Regions from separate parts of the Fructobacillus tropaeoli genome, predicted to be linked through region 4. Evidence: riboswitches for the same ligand, from Rfam matches in the RefSeq annotation. Region 4 holds a riboswitch; each other region holds the start of a gene.
The links. Region 4 has a riboswitch for thiamine pyrophosphate ahead of FT12353_RS07240 (solute carrier family 23 protein). Riboswitches for the same ligand answer to the same signal wherever they lie in the genome.

Region 1 (4,212 bases), on a different contig from region 4:
TTTGCAACACCTGCAAGATCAATATACGATTATCGCCGGTACGAATGGCCAAGACGCTACTCAACGCCTTCGCCTCAAGGAAACTGGCTTAGACCAGTACTTTGACCAAATTTTCACTTCTGAAATGATTGGTGCTTCTAAACCCGACGCAGCATTCTTCGACCGCATTTTCCAAGATAACCCACAAATGACCAAGGAAAATACGGTGATGATTGGGGACGGCTTAACGTCCGACATCATGGGTGGTCAAAATTATCAACTCGACACGATTTGGATTAATCCTAATCACAAAGAAAGCCCGGCAGAAATCAAGCCAACCCAGGTAGTTGAGGACTTGCCAACATTGGAAGCACTCTTGCAATAATGAAAGCTGCGATTCTATCATCGTCAGCTCAAAAAAAGTCAGACCCGCAAAGGTCTGACTTTTTTTATTTTTGGTACTTACCAATCTTTTGGTCAATCGTTAAGATCTCACCATCAGGCTGATAGGCAACCTTGATATAGGCAGAAACCTTCTTGGCACCCGCTCGGACAGCCACGTGTTGGCACTCTTTGACAATATCCATCAACTGATTATAATCATCGCCTTCAATCGTTGTTTCAAAGGGGCCAACTTCATAACGTAAGCCAGTACTCTGAATATAAGCAATCACCTCATCGACCATCCGACACAATTCTTGGTCATTTTCGGCCGCTGGTAAAACCTGAATCGCTACACTTGCACTCATTTATTTTCTCCTTTTACTACAGTCGCAAAATCAATCGTTTCGTCTGCTAAATTTTGTAAATCAGTCCACTCTTTCTTTGACTGATGGTCGTAGACACCAATCAAATGAAAACCCGCCCTCTTTGCAGTTGAAGCCGCATACAGTGCGTCCTCGTAGACTGAAATCTTGTTCGGTTGCTGGCCAAAATACCGTGCAGCAGCCTGGTAAATTGTAGGTTGCGTTTTATCCTGCCCAACATCTTCACAGGAAAAAACAAAGTCAAAAAATGGCAGCAGTTTCAGACGACGTAGACAGTCTTTGGCCAACACCGAGCTACTAGCGGTTGCCAGAACGATTTTGCGACCAGATTGGTATGCATTTTGTAAGTATGCATACACGCCAACCTTAAGCGGAATATCATTTCGATAGTGTTGGTCCATCAAAGCTCGCATCTCCTGCGCCAAGCTCTCTGCTGTGACCGGTAACGCAAATAACTCTTGTATAAAGACGGCCGAATCCGTCAAAGTCATGGTTTGAATCCGGTCATGCAAGTCTGCTGGCAACTGGTCAATGCCATGTCGGTGAAGCAATTCAGTGGCTAAATTCTCCCAAAAAGGCATGGAATCAACTAATGTGCCATCGAGGTCAAAAATCAGATATTCCTTACCGCTCATCGCTCACTCTCCCCTTTACCAACCCTATTACCAAAACCGCCCTGATTGACCGTGATTATTTAATCCAAGCTCGCTTGCATCCGCTTAAGCAGTCCCGTCTTCTGAAAAATCAGAACCACTGCCAATCCCATTCCAGCACCGACAATGGCAGCTGGTGTGTAATATGGCACAAAGTAATACCACTTGTGGACGTCCAAGCCATAGAAAATCTTCATCAATGGATAAGAAGTCAACGCCCCTAAAATACCCGTTCCAATCACTTCACCAAGGAAAACCAGGTAAAGGTTGTGGGTTTTACGATAAATCAAACCGCCAAGGATGGGGCCAAAAATAGCACCCGTCACGGCTTGAATCGTCCGACCGGACATCATTCGCAAAATACCACAAATCAAGGCACTAGCAAAGCCATACCATGGCCCCACCAAAACGGCGGCTAAGACATCAACGAAGTGTTGGAAAGGTGCCATTGCCGGGAAATAGACAAAACTATTTAAAACATAGGCCAAAGCAGCCAACAAGGCCGTCACTAACATCTTCTTCGTTGATAATTTTTTCTGTGTCTTCATCTGAAAACGCTCCTTTTAAAATCAGTGGGGTAGCGAAAAACAGCGCTCCTTTCCCACTCTTGCGGTTAAACCAGTCAGGCAGACCCTGTCTAGTAGAAAGTTCGGTCGAGACTAATTGGTCTCCTCTCACGCCGGAACACGGCTTCCCATCGCTGTTTTTTCAGGATCAAGGCGCTCCCCTTCATCCCGCCACGGCATCATCACCGTGAATTGTTCACTACCACTCCTTTCTGATTTGAAAGAAAAAAATCGAGCACCCCAAAACGGAGTCCTCGATTACAAAAGTGATACGATTTCCTCCGCCGGCATTATCCGGTTCAGGTGTTCGGGTCAATGGTTTACCATCCTCTCAGTCTGTTACACAAACTCCCCGATCGATTTTATTCAAAATAAAAGGCCGCCCAATTTATTGGTACGGCCAATTGTTGTTCACTGAAACAAACAATTTGGAACCGCTAAAATGGGTGACTGAACAATGAAGGTGACCAACATGATGGCAACCTTCATTGCCCAACGAGAATGATTATACTCATTTTAGCGAAAAAAGACAACTATTCTGTCTGATATTTCAAAATTGTTTGTTTATTTACTAACTTCCACCACAACGTCTGCAAAATCATGGTTAAAGCTAGCTGTCCAGGTTCCTTCCGTTAGATGTGGGGGCAATAGGAAGGTTCCTGAGGAAACTCGTTCCCCCGCATGCAAGGTCTTTCCTTGCGCTGCCAATTTTTTAACTAGCCATTGCAACGATTTAAGTGGATTACCCAAAACTTCGGCTGAACTTCCTTCAGCGACCACTTCGCCATTATGGGCCAAATGGGCCTTCACATCCTCAAATTCAGCAACGGTCAAAGATGTACTTTCTCGTTCTGGTCCATAAACCACAAAACCGCCAACCGCTGCATCTGCCATGACTAAGTACTTGCTCAACGATGGGAACCAGTCCGTAAACCGGGCATCAGGTACTTCCACACCAGCTGCTACAGTCGTTTTACGACGCAAATCTTCCAAAGAATCGGTAACTTGCAAGTCTTCCTTGGCCTTGAAGACCAATTCCACCTCTGCCAATGGGTCCAACAAATCGCTCTTCAACGAAAGATTGGCTGGTGACTGAACAAAATGATTCTGCACCTGAGCCCCATACAATGGTTCGTTTGAGTCGAACATATCTTGCGTTTCTTGGCTAGTCAAACTGACCTTGTAACCCCCAAGTGGCTGATTTTTCAATTCCATCAATTGGTCTTGCACTTGATAGGCAGTTTGATCATCACTGACAACCTTCTCCCATTCCGTCATCTCAAGCGGTTGACGTTCTTGATAAGCATGATAGAGGGCCTGCGCCAATTTGTCCTCTTGCTTTGCTGGTACTACCTTTACCTTGGTCTTCAATTCAGTCATTGTCATAATTAATGCTCCTTTCAGTATACAAACAGCTCACGACGGTACGAAACTTCACGGTGCCCTCCTTTTCTAAAAAATCAGCAGATAAAAAAGCGCCCTTAACCACGAAAAAAATCGTTGTTAAGGGCGCTTACGCACGGTACCACCTTAATTTGTTGAACGGTAAAGTCCAACCTCAAACGTACGGCCAAAAAAGGCGATACGCCGGTTTGATAACGGTACCAACCGAGCAAGACTTACTGATTTCAGTCCGCTAGCTAAAGAATGATCGTCTTTGAGTTTGAAAATGACGCCCTTTCACCAAACAGGCGCTCTCTAATCATTTTCTCACTCAGACAGTTCTTATTATCGCTTGTCTTTTCTATCTGTTGATTCGTAGTTTACAACTTTATGAGCGAATGTCAACCCTTTTATCATTTATTTTTAATTTAAATAAAAAACCAAGGATTTCCCCTCGGTTTCATTTCAAATCAAAAAATACTTTGAATGTTCTGATGACCAGTTGTTAAATCATAGATTTGATTGGCTGATTGTTCAGGATGAGCTAATACTTCTGTGACAAAGGCAGCAACATCTGCTCGCGAAATTTGCAAATCTTCTTTGGGACCAGCAAAGTCCACACTCAATGAAACCCTGCCAGTACCAGCAGTGTCCAAAAGCAGCGTTGGGCGAACAATCGTATAATCCAAACCGGAATTTTGCAAATACAAATCAGCATAGTGCTTCATCATAAAATAATGATAAATACCGGATGCAGACCACCGACTGCGGTCATCTGCTCCAGCAGCTGAAACCATCACATAGTGGGCAACACTAGCTTTTTTGGCAGCAATCATTGTTTTAATGGCGCCGTCCAAATCAACT
Region 2 (4,212 bases), on a different contig from region 4:
AGAGAGGAAAAACGAATTTTCGATAAATTAGAACGACTTTATTTGTCCCTTTGTTTTATTTGATACTTTTTTGAAAACTGTTGGATAAGTGATTGACAGAACGCTGTTTTATTGGTAAACTTTAATTACAATTTTCACATAGCTATATATTAGGAGGCACTTTTAATGAAAGTTGCAGTAATTGGTTCGACGCACGCCGGCGTGTTTGCCGCTAAGCAGATTAAGGCAGACCACCCAGACGCTGAGGTACACGTGTTTGAAAAGAATCAAACAGTTTCTTTCTTGTCATGTGGAATCGCCCTTTGGATTGGTGACAATGTTTCATCAACTGACAAGATGTTTTATGAAACGCCAGATTCAATGGCTAAGCAGGGCATTTCAATGCACATGCAAACGCTTGTTGAAGCTGCAGACTTGGAAGCAAAGACTTTGAACATCAAGGACTTGGTTTCTGGTGCCCAGTCAGAAGAAACTTTCGATAAGATTGTCATTACTACTGGTTCACGCGCTATCAAGCCTCGTATCCCAGGAATCGATTCTGACAAGGTCTTTGATTCAAAGACTTGGGATAACGCCAACGCCTTGAAGGAAGTGACTGAAAAGGTCAAGCGGATTATCGTTATTGGTGCCGGTTATATCGGTGCCGAATTGGCAGAACAATTGTCAGTTAACGATAAGGAAGTCACCTTGATTGATGGTTTGGACCGCGTGTTGGCCAACAACACAGCGCCTGAATTCTCATCTGTTTTCCAAAAGGCCTATGAAGACCATGGTGTTAAGTTAGCGCTTGGTCAGATGGTTTCAGGATTTGAAGACACTGCTGATGGTATCAAGGTTACTACTGATAAGGGTACTTACGAAGCTGACATTGCCATCTTGGGTATCGGTTTCTTGCCAAACACTGCGATGTTCCGTGACCAAGTTGATATGTTGCCAAACGGCGCCATCAAGGTTAACAAGTTCATGGAAACTTCTGTCAAGGATGTCTTTGCTGCCGGTGATTCAGCAACCGTCTTCTACAACCCAACACAAAAGGATGACTACATTCCATTGGCAACCAATGCTGTTCGTCAAGGAATCTTGGTTGGTAAGAACATTGCAGAACCAACGATGGCTTACCAAGGTACACAAGCAACATCAGCTGTTGAATTGTACGAAATGGCTTACGCTTCAACTGGTTTGACTGTTCAATCAGCAGCTCGTAAGGGTGTTGAAGCAGATTCTGTGACAATTTCAGAAGACTACCGTCCTGATTTCATGTTGTCAACAACGCCTGTTAAGGCTTCATTGACTTGGGAAAAGGGTACTCGCCGCATTGTTGGTGCTGCCTTCTTGTCAAAGCATGACATTTCACAAGCTGCCAACGTGGTTTCATTGGCAATCGAAAACGGCATGACAATTGATCAATTGTCAATGACGGACTTCTTCTTCCAGCCAAACTTCGGTCAACCAGTCAACTATGTTTCATCAGTTGCCATGGCTGCCGTTGCCAAGGCAAACAAGTAAAAATCAGCTTTTTCAAGCACTCGGGCACTAAACCGAGTGCTTTTTTATTTGAAAGCCCTTGCATAAAGGCCAGAGACAGTGTAAGCTAATAAAGTAGTAAATTTGAATATAGCGATCTGGGGTACCATTTTGGTTGAGAATTAAACCCATTGAACCTGTTAGGCTAAGACCGACGAAGGAAGATCCACACAAGTTTTTTATGACCACCCGTGTTGGACTCTGCCCAGGCGAGTGGTTTTTTCATGCCTTCTTGTTTCCCTGGACGCAAAGGAGAGAATAATGAAACAAAAGTGGACGCTACAAAACGTGATTTTGCTGGCTTTGATTGGGATTATCTTCTCGGTCATTTACTGGATTATGGATCCGGTTTACCAAATCGTTAACAGTGGCTTGGCCGTGATTGGGTTGCAAGCCTTTACGAATGAAATCACGCTTGGTGTATGGATGATGGCCGGACCATTGGCTTCTTACATCTTAAAGAAGGTTGGTGCAGGCTTTATCGGGGAAATGCTCGGGGCTGCCGGTGAAATGTTCTTGGGTGGTTCTTATGGAGTTGGAACGCTCTTGTCAGGCTTTATCCAAGGAATCGGTTCTGAACTTGGTTTCGCCTTGACGGGTTATAAGAACTGGTTTGCTGGTCTTTGGTTGTCAACTTTGACTGGAACAGTTGTTACCTTTGGTTGGGACCTCTTTAAGTCAGGTTATATCCACTACAAGTTGGGCTTGTTAGTCGCTTTGTTCATCGTTCGTTACCTATCAATCTTCTTCTTCTCAGGTGTCTTGGTACACTTGATTGCCAAGTTGTTGGATCGGTCAAAGTTGTTGTCCCACGAATAAGGAGGACAAAAAATGGCAATAACTGCCAGAAACCTCACGGTGGCTTATCGTGACCAAGCCATCATTGATGATTTAAATTTAACGCTTGAAAAAAAGACCCTGACCCTGTTAATGGGGCCTTCCGGGTCAGGAAAATCAACTCTGTTAAAGGCTTTAGCGGGTCTTTACCCCCAATATGGTGGTCAGGTTAGTGGTGAAATTGAAATTGATCAAGCGGCGATTGCCACACTGAAGGCGAATGAAAGAGCCAAGCGCGTGGCTTTGCTCTTTCAAAATCCCGATGACCAGTTTGCCATGCCAACGGTGCGGGAAGAATTTATTTTTGCACTGGAAAACCTCGAATTGGATAAGGACGAAATTGATCAAAAGACGGCCTGGGCATTGGAAAAGGTTGGTCTGACTGATTTTATCGACCGGTCCTTTGTGACTTTGTCCGGTGGGGAAATGCAAAAGGTTGCTTTGGCGGAAGTGTTGGCCCTGGGGGCCGACTATCTGTTGCTGGATGAACCGTTTGCTTCTGTCGATAGCCAATCGCGAGAAGACCTCCAGGTTTTGCTCCAACAGTTGAGCCAGGAGGGCTACGGCATTCTTGTTTCCGACCACGACCCGGCCGGATATTTCGATAAAATCAGCCAGTTTTATCAGCTAAAAGAAAAGGCCTTGGTGTTGGTTCCTGAAAATGATTGGAGCCAATATGATTATCAAAAGCAGACGGTAACCTTAAAGCCGGTCGCTTTCAGCGACCAAGCACAAGATACTGCCTATCGCTTTGATAACCTGCGGATTCAAAACGGAGAACGGTTGGTCTTAGACCAGGATATCTTGCAAATCTTTGCTAAGGGGATTACCTTGCTGACCGGTCCAAATGGTGTCGGCAAGTCTTCCGTTCTGAAGACGCTGGCACGACTCCACCGCTATGAGGGTTCTTTGACCTACCAGGACCAAGAAGTTCACGCCTGGAAACCGCGTCTCTACTTTGGCCAGGTCGGTCTGCTGTTCCAGTCAGCATCCGACCAGTTCTTAAACATCACGGTTGATGAGGAACTTGACCAGGTGATGGCCAAGAGCCACCACGCTGATTTCTGGACAAAAGAGGTCTTGAACCAGTGGTTGTCCGACCTGCATTTGACGGGATTGGGTGACCGGTCGGTTTACACGCTTTCGGGTGGCCAGCAGAAGAAATTGCAATTGCTGTTGATGCTAATCATGGCACCACAAGTGCTGTTCTTAGATGAACCGCTGGCGGGCTTGGATGAGCAGTCGGTGGCAGTCGTTTTGAACCTGATTCAGACCTGCCAACAGGCGCTCGGATTGACCATTTTGGTTGTTTCTCACCAAACAAGGGACCTGGTCAACATTGTTGACCGTCACTTGCGCTATGAACAAACGGCGATGGCCTACCAAGAGGAGGTGCTCGTATGATGAACGCCACACAACGGATGATTTTGGCCTTGGCGATCTCGTTGGAAATTTCGTTGACCAAATCAGTAACGCTAAACGTTGTCCTCTTTTCGGTTGCCTTTTTGCTATTGCTGATCCGGCGCCAACCCCTTAAGAAGATTGGTCTCTACGTGGCCATCGCTATCATTCCGGTTTTGGGTTCGTTCTGGTCCTTTTACCTGTATGGTCAGGGAACGGCGGCAGAAAACTTGCATTTTGGTTTGGTGATGGGGAGTCGAGTTCTCGTCTTTATCTTTATTGGGGCTTGGTTGACAATGGGGATGACACCGTACGTCCTCTTGGCCTCACTGCGCCAAAACCTGAAGATGTCGGCGACCTTTACCTACGGAATTTTGGGTGCACTAAACTTTATGCCGCGGTTTAAGCAGGCCTTCTCGTCGATTCAAGCGGCGGGGATGATGCGTGGTG
Region 3 (4,212 bases), on a different contig from region 4:
TAATGGGCATCGCCATCCTTGTCGGCTACGAGTGCCTGTCGTTGGCTAGTTTCTTCAACGACCTCCAGGGTCACTTGGATAACCCCACCTGCATCCGGCTTGGTCGAAAGGACCGCTAATTCCAAGGAATTTAGGGCGGAGCGAAGATCGCCGTTGGTTGCCTGGCTAAGGTGGGTGAGGGCTTCGTCGGCTAGGTTCACTTGATAGTTGCCAAGACCGTTTTCTTTATCCGTTAGTGCCCGTTTGATGGCCTTTTTGATGTCTTGGTCACTTAAAGGGTGGACTTGGAAAATTTGGGTTCTGGAACGGATAGCTGGCGTGACGTTTAAGTACGGGTTTTCCGTCGTTGCACCAATTAAGATGATGGCACCCGATTCGAGGTGGGGGAGGAGAAAGTCTTGCTTGACTTTGTTGAGACGATGAATTTCATCTAAAAGCAGGACGACGGTCCCTGACATCTTTGCTTCCTCAGCAACGACCTGCAGGTCCTTTTGCGAGTCGGTCGCCGCGTTTAAGGCCCGAAAGGCAAAGTTTGTCGAACCGGCAATCGCCGAGGCAATCGAAGTCTTACCGGTTCCAGGTGGACCGTAAAGAATCATCGAGGAAAGACGCTTGGCTTCCACCATCCGCCAAATGATTTTATTTTCGCCGACTAGGTCTTCTTGACCAACGATTTCTTCAATTTTTGTTGGCCGCATCCGGTAGGCCAGTGGTTTTTGTCCGAGCATGAAGACTCCTTTATCAGTGTGACTTTGTCTTGATAAAAAAGAAGCCGGTTGAAACCGGCTTCGTCAGGTTACAGGTCAATTGATTCCTGGTTTACGGCTGATTTTGCCGCAAGAACGACCGCGTAGGGGTCATCAGTTTGTGTTGTTCTTTCAAAATCGGATAGAAGGGTGTAGGGGTGATTGGTGCTGACGGCCATTTGCAAGTAGTTGATGTAGGCATCACCACAAGCATCCTGGTCAATCAGTAAGGTCGTATCCGGCCAGTTGGCCATCCGTGCCTTGAGTTCATCTTGAACTTGGCTATCGTCGGCCTTTGATTCTTTAACGGCCGCGACTACTCGTTCACGAAAAGTGCCTAGGTAAAGGCGCTGTTCATCAGGGTTAATCTTGGGACCACCATTACCTTGCTGCCCCTGTTCTAAACGGCTGTTAACATCATCCATTGGGTTATCCTCCAATTACTTTACTACAGACAATTATACGGAAAAAGCTGTAGAGATTAAAGGCTTGTCTGCTATTTTCGGGTGTTATCCAACATTTGTCGGTGGATTGACCTAGTCTGTTGATTGCCGCTAATGAAAAATCAGTAACGATGAAAATTTTATTAGAATTGGTCTAGTAAATCCAGTGGAATTTTGTCCTGCTTCTTGAGTAGACAGGCTAAAAAATCCATGTTATATTGATTTCGAAAATTGAATACGAATTATCTGGGGTGCCGGTTGGCTGAGATTATACCCATTGAACCTGATTAGATTAACGTCTGCGTAGGAAGATAGTGATGATAGTTTTTTTGAAAGCTGTTTTTGCGTTTTTGACGTGGAAACAGCTTTTTTTGTTCAATTTTTAACAAAAGTGGGTAGTGGCTGGCATGAAAAACTGATTTTTCGGTGGTCGGACCCAGAAGGGAGAAAAAAGATGGTGACAATTAATGGCGAACAGATGGACAACGTCGCAGGTGTAACGGTTTTGAGTCTACTTGAAGAGCAAAACAGTCATCACGAAAACGTGGTTGTCGAACTCAATGGTCAAATTTTATCGAAAGCGGCTTTGGCTGAAACGGTGCTGGTTGAGAACGACAAAGTAGAAATTATTGCCTTTGTAGGTGGGGGTTAGAAAAAATGACAACGATTGCAATTGATGGTCAGGCGGTGGAATCCGTCTACCTAAAAATGAAGGATCGCAATGTGGCTGACAGTCAGGAGAAGTTGGCAGCCGCCCATGTGACGATTGCCGGTTCGGGAGGACTAGGATCAAATATTGCCATTGCGCTGGCCAGGGCCGGGGTTGGTCATTTGACCTTGATTGATTTTGATGAAATTGAGCATAGTAACTTGAACCGTCAGCAGTTTAAATTAAGCCAGGTTGGTTTACCAAAAGTCTTGGCCCTGAAGCAAAACATCTTGGAGTTTAACCCCTTTGTGGAGGTGACGACTTGGCAGGAACGAGTGACGGAGGGCAATGTGTTGAACCTCTTTACCGGTGCTGATATCATCTGTGAAGCCTTTGATGATCAAAATGCGAAAGCAATGCTGTTAAGACGGGCGCAAGAAGTTTTGCCAGAGACACCAATCGTGATGGGCAATGGCTTAGCTGGTGTTCACGATGCCAATCAAATTCAAACCGTCCGGCAAAGTGACCATGTTTACCTTTGTGGTGATGGCCAGACCAAGGGAGCAGAAGGATTGATGGCCGCTCGTGTCCTGATTTGTGCGGGGCACCAGGCGAACCAAATCCTACGTTTAATTCTAGAAAAAGAGACAGTAGAGGAGTAAAAAATGTCGACAAATGATCCATTGGTCATCGGTGGCCATCAGTTTGAATCACGCTTTATTTTGGGATCTGGTAAGTACTCATACGAGTTGATTGACTCAGCGGTTAACCATGCCAAAGCGGAAATTATCACGATGGCTCTTCGCCGAACGAGTGTAGCTGAGGAAAATATTTTAAATTTTATTCCACAGGGGACAACCATCTTGCCAAACACTTCGGGGTGCACGAACGCTGAGGAGGCAATCCGGATGGCGCGAATTGCTCGTGAACTGAGTGGGAGTGACTTTATCAAATTAGAAGTGATTCCTGATAAACAGTATTTGATGCCCGATAACTATGAAACGTTAAAGACAACCGAGGTTTTGGCCAAAGAAGGCTTTATCGTCATGCCCTATGTCTTGCCTGATTTCAATATTGCGAAGCAATTAGTCGATGCAGGTGCAGCTGCCGTCATGCCATTGGGCGCACCAATTGGTACTAATAAAGGGCTTTCGAACAAAGATTTGATTCAAATTTTAGTTGACGAGATTGACCTGCCAATTATTGTGGATGCCGGAATCGGCCGTCCAAGTCAAGCAGCCGAAGCCATGGAAATGGGTGTCGATGCCATCATGGCCAATACGGCAATGGCAACAGCGGGGGACATTCCTCTGATGGCCGAAGCCTTTCACTTAGCGATTGAAGCTGGTCGCAAGGCCTACCTGGCCAAACCAGGACGAGTATTGACGAAAAAGGCGGCACCATCATCACCATTGGCAGGCGTGAGCCTTGGTTAAAAAGGAAAGGAACGACCATGATCCAGCCGAAACGGGCAGGGCTTCATCTATCATTAGCACAGAAAATCATCTTGATTAATTTTCTTGGTTGGGTTTTTATCTATGCCGATCGGACAATCTTAAATCCAGTGATGCCGGAAATTCAACGATCTTTTGGTCTGAACCATGCTGAATTGGGACTGATTTCATCTGTTTTTTTTTAACCTACACGGTTAGTCAGTTGCCGTTTTCACGTCTAGCGGACGGTCATTCGAAGAAGGCTATCGTCGCTTTGGGCTTTATCTTCTTTGCGGCAATGACTTTTTTCTCGGGTATCGTGCCAACCTTTACTCTTTTTCTACTGGTGCGGGCCCTGGTAGGCCTAGGGCAGGGTAGTTTTTACGGCCCAGCCTATGGATTAATTAATCAAAACCTTAGTGACCGCCATGCAACTTTGGGCATGGCCATTATTAATAGCGGGCAGGGTGTTGGACAGATTCTGGGTACCTTACTGGCCAGTACGCTGGTGATTCAAAATCAGGACCACTGGTCAACTCCTTTTTTAGTGATTGCCTTACCAACGGTGATGGTCGGTTTCCTGTACCTGTATGGCTTACCTAAAGAGGGCCGGTCAATTCGGTATGGGGGAAAGTCGGTGAATGCACGCGGTGGCCAACAGCAATCACTCATCTCGTCGTTAGCAGCAAAATTAGCGCCAAAAATTTGGCGACCATTCTTTAAGCGGCCGCTAATCGGTGCTTATTGGCTTTTGTTTTGCTCGATTTATGGCCAAATTGCCATGTTAACTTGGTTACCGACCTTTTTGTTGGGAATGAAAAATATTGACCAACGTTTTGTCGGTTTGATTGCTTCGATTGTGCCCTTGATTGCCATTCCAAGTGCCTTAATTTTGGCAAAAAAATTAGATCAAACAGCACATGCCAGGCGGTTTCTATACC
Region 4 (4,212 bases):
CAAGGTAAAGCCAGCTTCATCCTGGACTGCTAAATCTTCTGTTAAAATGCCCAAACATGAGTTCCAGTTTGAAAGATCGTAATAAGCCAAAACCCCCTTTTCACCCGGCGTAACTGGTTCCAAGGTATCGGTATCTAAAATTCTGACACGAACCCAAGCCGGTGTTTGCTTACTATAAATTGGCTCCAACCCCTGGTTGAGGCGCCACAGGTTCTGGTCATAGCACTGTGAACTAATTTCCGTCATGCCATACATATTTAAATAATAATCACGGCTGACGCCAAAGGTTCCTTCCAAATCAGCTAGCAGCTGGTCTTCGCTAACTTGACGCGACTGACCCTTGAAACCACCAGTATCAAAAATCCGACTTTTCTCAGCCAGGTGGAAGACTAATTTCTGCTGTTTTAGATAATCCAAAAGATGGACGTAGGAAAAACTAGCCCCTAATAACATCACAGGACGCTGGTCCTCTTCTGCCGCCTTCAAAGCAGCGACCACGCCCTGGTAATCGATACCGTCTTGATTGACGTAAGCTCGACTATGTTGGTCACCAAACTCGGCAATGGCGTGACTAACATAATGAGCCAAAGAAGAATTTGCTAAGTGTTCTTCATCCGAGAAAAGACCGATAATCGTGATTCGATCAACGTCTGGAAGGACGTACTGCTTGAATGGGGCCTTCATCGATTCATTCCAAACAGCAAAAGTTGGATGGTAGCTATGACTACGGTGGTTTTTATCCGTTGTCCCACTCGACATAAAAACGGCCTCGTCCGCCGTAATTGGTGTTGTCGACAGTGTTAACTTCTTGTATCCCTGAATCGGCATGAGTGGAATATCTTGCCACCGATGAACCATTAACGGACTTTTTCGTTGTTGTTGCGCATATTTTTTATAGGGTAAATTATGGTCAAATTGATATTGAAATAAATCGAGGGCCAGCCGGTTAAAATCCTCATCGCTTTCATGATGGCCGTCCATGACTTGGTGCTGATCAATAAAACTCAGAATTTCTTCTTGAATCGCTGCAACTGAATCACTCATGGTTCTTTTCCCTTCCAAAAAATCCTGGTATGACAATTAATAGGATATGCAAAGTCACAACCGACAGGGCACCAACTAAAATACTATTTGAAAAGAGTGACTGATAAATACCTGAAAAGCCCTTTGCATAAGATGGCAAGGCAATGGCCAACAACAAAGACAAACCAATACTCATCCGTGTTGCTTCGCTCTTATCAGCCTTCTGCAGGGTTGCAAAGCCCGTCGTCAACAAAGTCGCCGCTGCCGGCAAAAACATTCCACCAATCACTGGTGCTGGAGTCAAAGCCAGAACTGCCGCAAACTTAGGCACGAACCCTAGTAAAATCAGCAATCCCCCGGCCAATAGAATTGGCTTACGAGAATGAACCCCCGTCAACTTCATCACCCCTAAGTTTTGGGCAAAAGCGGTTGTTGGGAAACCACCAATCAAAGAGGAAAGCATTGAACCACCCGCTTCACCAGCAATGCCACGGCTAATACGCTTTGAGCTTAATTCTTCTTTGGTAACATCGGCGGATGCTTCATAAACACCCAAAGCTTCAACCACCGCCACTAAATAAGCGATGAAGAAGGTCAAGAAAATATCCCAATTAAAACGAAATAGTCCATATGGGAACAACCGTGGTAAGCCAAAGAGCGGTTGGCTTTTGACGCCTGACAGGTCAATCATCCCCAAGCTGGCCGCCAAAAGATTGCCGACTACCAGGGCCAACAAAAAGGAAAACTTACGCCAGTAACCGCGGCCAAACAACGATCCCAAGACAACAATCAAAGTGGTCACCACGGCCACCAGCAAAACATTCGGTGCTGCGAAGCCTTTTGTTCCGGGCGTACCCCCTAATAATTCCGACATTGTAAAACTTGAAAGCGAAACGCCGACCAAAAAAATAATGGTCCCGGTAATCGCAGGTGTCAGCTTCTTGGCTAAGCGATGAACCCAGCCAAATAACGACATCAGCAAAACAATAAAGCCACTGAGAAAGACGGCGCCACCGGCGGCTGGCAAGCCCCCAGTTTTACCAGCGCTAATCATTAAGGCGTCAAAGGCCGCTGAGGGTCCTTGCACAATCGGCAGCCGCGCTAATTTTGAAGCCTGCAAAATCGTCACGAGACCAGATGCCAAAAAAATAGCACTGATCAAGTTCGTCGACAGGGCTAACGAGAGGCCCGCAGCTGAGGCAACAAAAATCGGGTCCAGCCAGACATTGGAAACAAAGATATGTTGAATACTAATCAATAGGATCTGACCGGTGCTTAATGGTACCTCTTCCGGGGAACTTTCTTGCTGCTGATGGTTCTGTTGAATCATTTTTTCTCTCCTAAAATTTAATTCATCAATCCACCCTGAACAGTCTTTACCAGCAAAAGAAAAAGGTTGAATTCATGATGAATTCAACCTCAACCAAAAAGCCCTTAAAAAATGACCCTTGTTAACGATATTAGTTGCATTCCTACGCTGGTATTAACCAGATCAGGTACATAGGGTCTAAGACATTTCTGTCTAATCTCAGCGTGATGCTCCCCTTGCGAATTAATTAATTTTTTTCAGTATAGCATGAAATTTAAAATTAGAACAAATATAATGCACTATTAATCCAAAAAATTCGAATCTAGCCCACTAACGACAAAAGGCAATAGACGAACCAACCAAAAGTAAGCAAAGCCACTCAGCAACACCATTAACTTTAAAGTCACTCACAAAGCCGGTTTAGGTGTTAGCAGGGGTACTTGCTTTTGACTAATCCGTTAAGCCTCTTCGACCGTTAAGCCTCTTCGACCGTTACGTCATCAACGGCAGCACGGATTTCCTCGGCGTATGCCTGTAACTTTGCCGGTGCCTCTTGACCATTGTCAGCCACAATCTGGACACAGGCGGACCCAATAATGACCCCATCGGCCAATTCCGCCATTGTCCGTGCCTGGTCGGCAGTATGGACACCAAAGCCAATGGCCACCGGTACATCCGTGACCGCCTCAATTTGCCCAACAACCTCCGCTAAATTAGAAGCAAAGGACTCGCGAGTACCCGTCACCCCCAAAGAAGAAACCAGATAGATAAAGCCGGTCGCTTCTTTGGCAATCATTGAAATGCGCTCACCAGACGTCACCGTAATCAACGGAATCAAATCCAAGCCGTGCTTGTCAGTAAAGGGAGCCGATTCCCCTCGTTCTTCATAGGGCAAATCGGGGATAATCAGGCCATCAACACCGAATTTTTCACAGTCGGCAGTAAAACGCTCATAGCCGTACTGGAGGACAACGTTTAGATAGACCAAGAAGACCAACGGCACTGCTGTTTGCCGTCGAATTTCCTTTACAGCTGCAAAAATCGATTCAATCGGCAAATCAGGGTCACGCAGCGCCCGTAAATCGGCCGCCTGAATAACGGGACCATCGGCGACTGGGTCGGAAAAAGGAATCCCAATTTCAACCACGTCGGCCCCGCCTTCAGCCAAGGCCACAACATTTTTAACAGTTGTTTCCATGTCTGGATCATTAGCGGTGACAAAGGCAATAAAGTTTTTATGGTTTTTAAAGGTCTGACTAATTTTACTCATGAATTTCAACCCCCCGATACTTGGCAATCGCGGCCACATCCTTGTCGCCTCGGCCAGATAATGTGCAGACAATGACCTGGTCTTTTGGCAATGTTGGCGCTAATTTTTGCACGTAGGCCACGGCATGGCAGCTTTCGATGGCAGCAATAATGCCCTCTTGCTTGGCAATGTACTCAAAGGCAGCCACGGCCTCATCATCGGTGATACCAACATATTGGGCCCGGTGTTCGGCTGCCAAGGCGGCGTGTTCTGGCCCAACTCCTGGATAATCTAACCCAGCCGAAATCGAATAAACCGGATTAATTTGGCCACTGTCATTTTGCAAAAAGAGCGACTTCATGCCGTGAAAGACACCCAACCGGCCCTTTTCAATGGTCGCCGCCGTCAAATCAGTATCAACGCCCTTGCCGGCCGCTTCCACCCCAATCAAGTCCACCTCAGGATGGTCGATATAGTGGGCAAAACTACCAATGGCATTGGAACCACCACCGACACAGGCAATAACCTTATCGGGTAAGCGTCCCAATTGGTCCTGAATTTGTTGCTTGGATTCCTGGCTAATGACACTTTGAAAGTCACGCACCATCTCCGGATAAGGATGAGGGCCGGT

Region 1: it holds a riboswitch for thiamine pyrophosphate, as region 4 does, so the genes downstream of both, thiW (energy coupling factor transporter S component ThiW) here and FT12353_RS07240 (solute carrier family 23 protein) in region 4, are expected to answer to the same signal.
Region 2: it holds a riboswitch for thiamine pyrophosphate, as region 4 does, so the genes downstream of both, FT12353_RS02645 (ECF transporter S component) here and FT12353_RS07240 (solute carrier family 23 protein) in region 4, are expected to answer to the same signal.
Region 3: it holds a riboswitch for thiamine pyrophosphate, as region 4 does, so the genes downstream of both, thiS (sulfur carrier protein ThiS) here and FT12353_RS07240 (solute carrier family 23 protein) in region 4, are expected to answer to the same signal.

What each region holds. Positions count from the first base shown of each region.
Region 1 covers NZ_BOJU01000001.1:97,374-101,585, forward strand. The annotation lists gene FT12353_RS00450 (YjjG family noncanonical pyrimidine nucleotidase) at 1-364, shown strand, start outside; gene FT12353_RS00455 (thiamine-binding protein) at 429-728, opposite strand; gene FT12353_RS00460 (HAD family hydrolase) at 725-1,381, opposite strand; gene thiW (energy coupling factor transporter S component ThiW) at 1,441-1,947, opposite strand; TPP riboswitch at 2,225-2,330, opposite strand; gene FT12353_RS00470 (2-keto-4-pentenoate hydratase) at 2,530-3,351, opposite strand; gene FT12353_RS00475 (SDR family oxidoreductase) at 3,819-4,212, opposite strand, start outside.
Region 2 covers NZ_BOJU01000002.1:109,606-113,817, reverse strand. The annotation lists gene FT12353_RS02650 (FAD-dependent oxidoreductase) at 166-1,506, shown strand; TPP riboswitch at 1,614-1,704, shown strand; gene FT12353_RS02645 (ECF transporter S component) at 1,786-2,343, shown strand; gene FT12353_RS02640 (ATP-binding cassette domain-containing protein) at 2,356-3,765, shown strand; gene FT12353_RS02635 (energy-coupling factor transporter transmembrane component T family protein) at 3,762-4,212, shown strand, end outside.
Region 3 covers NZ_BOJU01000003.1:7,433-11,644, reverse strand. The annotation lists gene FT12353_RS04115 (replication-associated recombination protein A) at 1-728, opposite strand, end outside; gene FT12353_RS04110 (YueI family protein) at 797-1,171, opposite strand; TPP riboswitch at 1,427-1,516, shown strand; gene thiS (sulfur carrier protein ThiS) at 1,644-1,841, shown strand; gene thiF (sulfur carrier protein ThiS adenylyltransferase ThiF) at 1,847-2,500, shown strand; gene FT12353_RS04095 (thiazole synthase) at 2,504-3,274, shown strand; gene FT12353_RS08505 (hypothetical protein) at 3,292-3,477, shown strand; gene FT12353_RS04090 (MFS transporter) at 3,495-4,212, shown strand, end outside.
Region 4 covers NZ_BOJU01000005.1:44,727-48,938, reverse strand. The annotation lists gene FT12353_RS07245 (LuxE/PaaK family acyltransferase) at 1-1,044, opposite strand, end outside; gene FT12353_RS07240 (solute carrier family 23 protein) at 1,037-2,353, opposite strand; TPP riboswitch at 2,476-2,579, opposite strand; gene trpA (tryptophan synthase subunit alpha) at 2,808-3,602, opposite strand; gene trpB (tryptophan synthase subunit beta) at 3,595-4,212, opposite strand, start outside.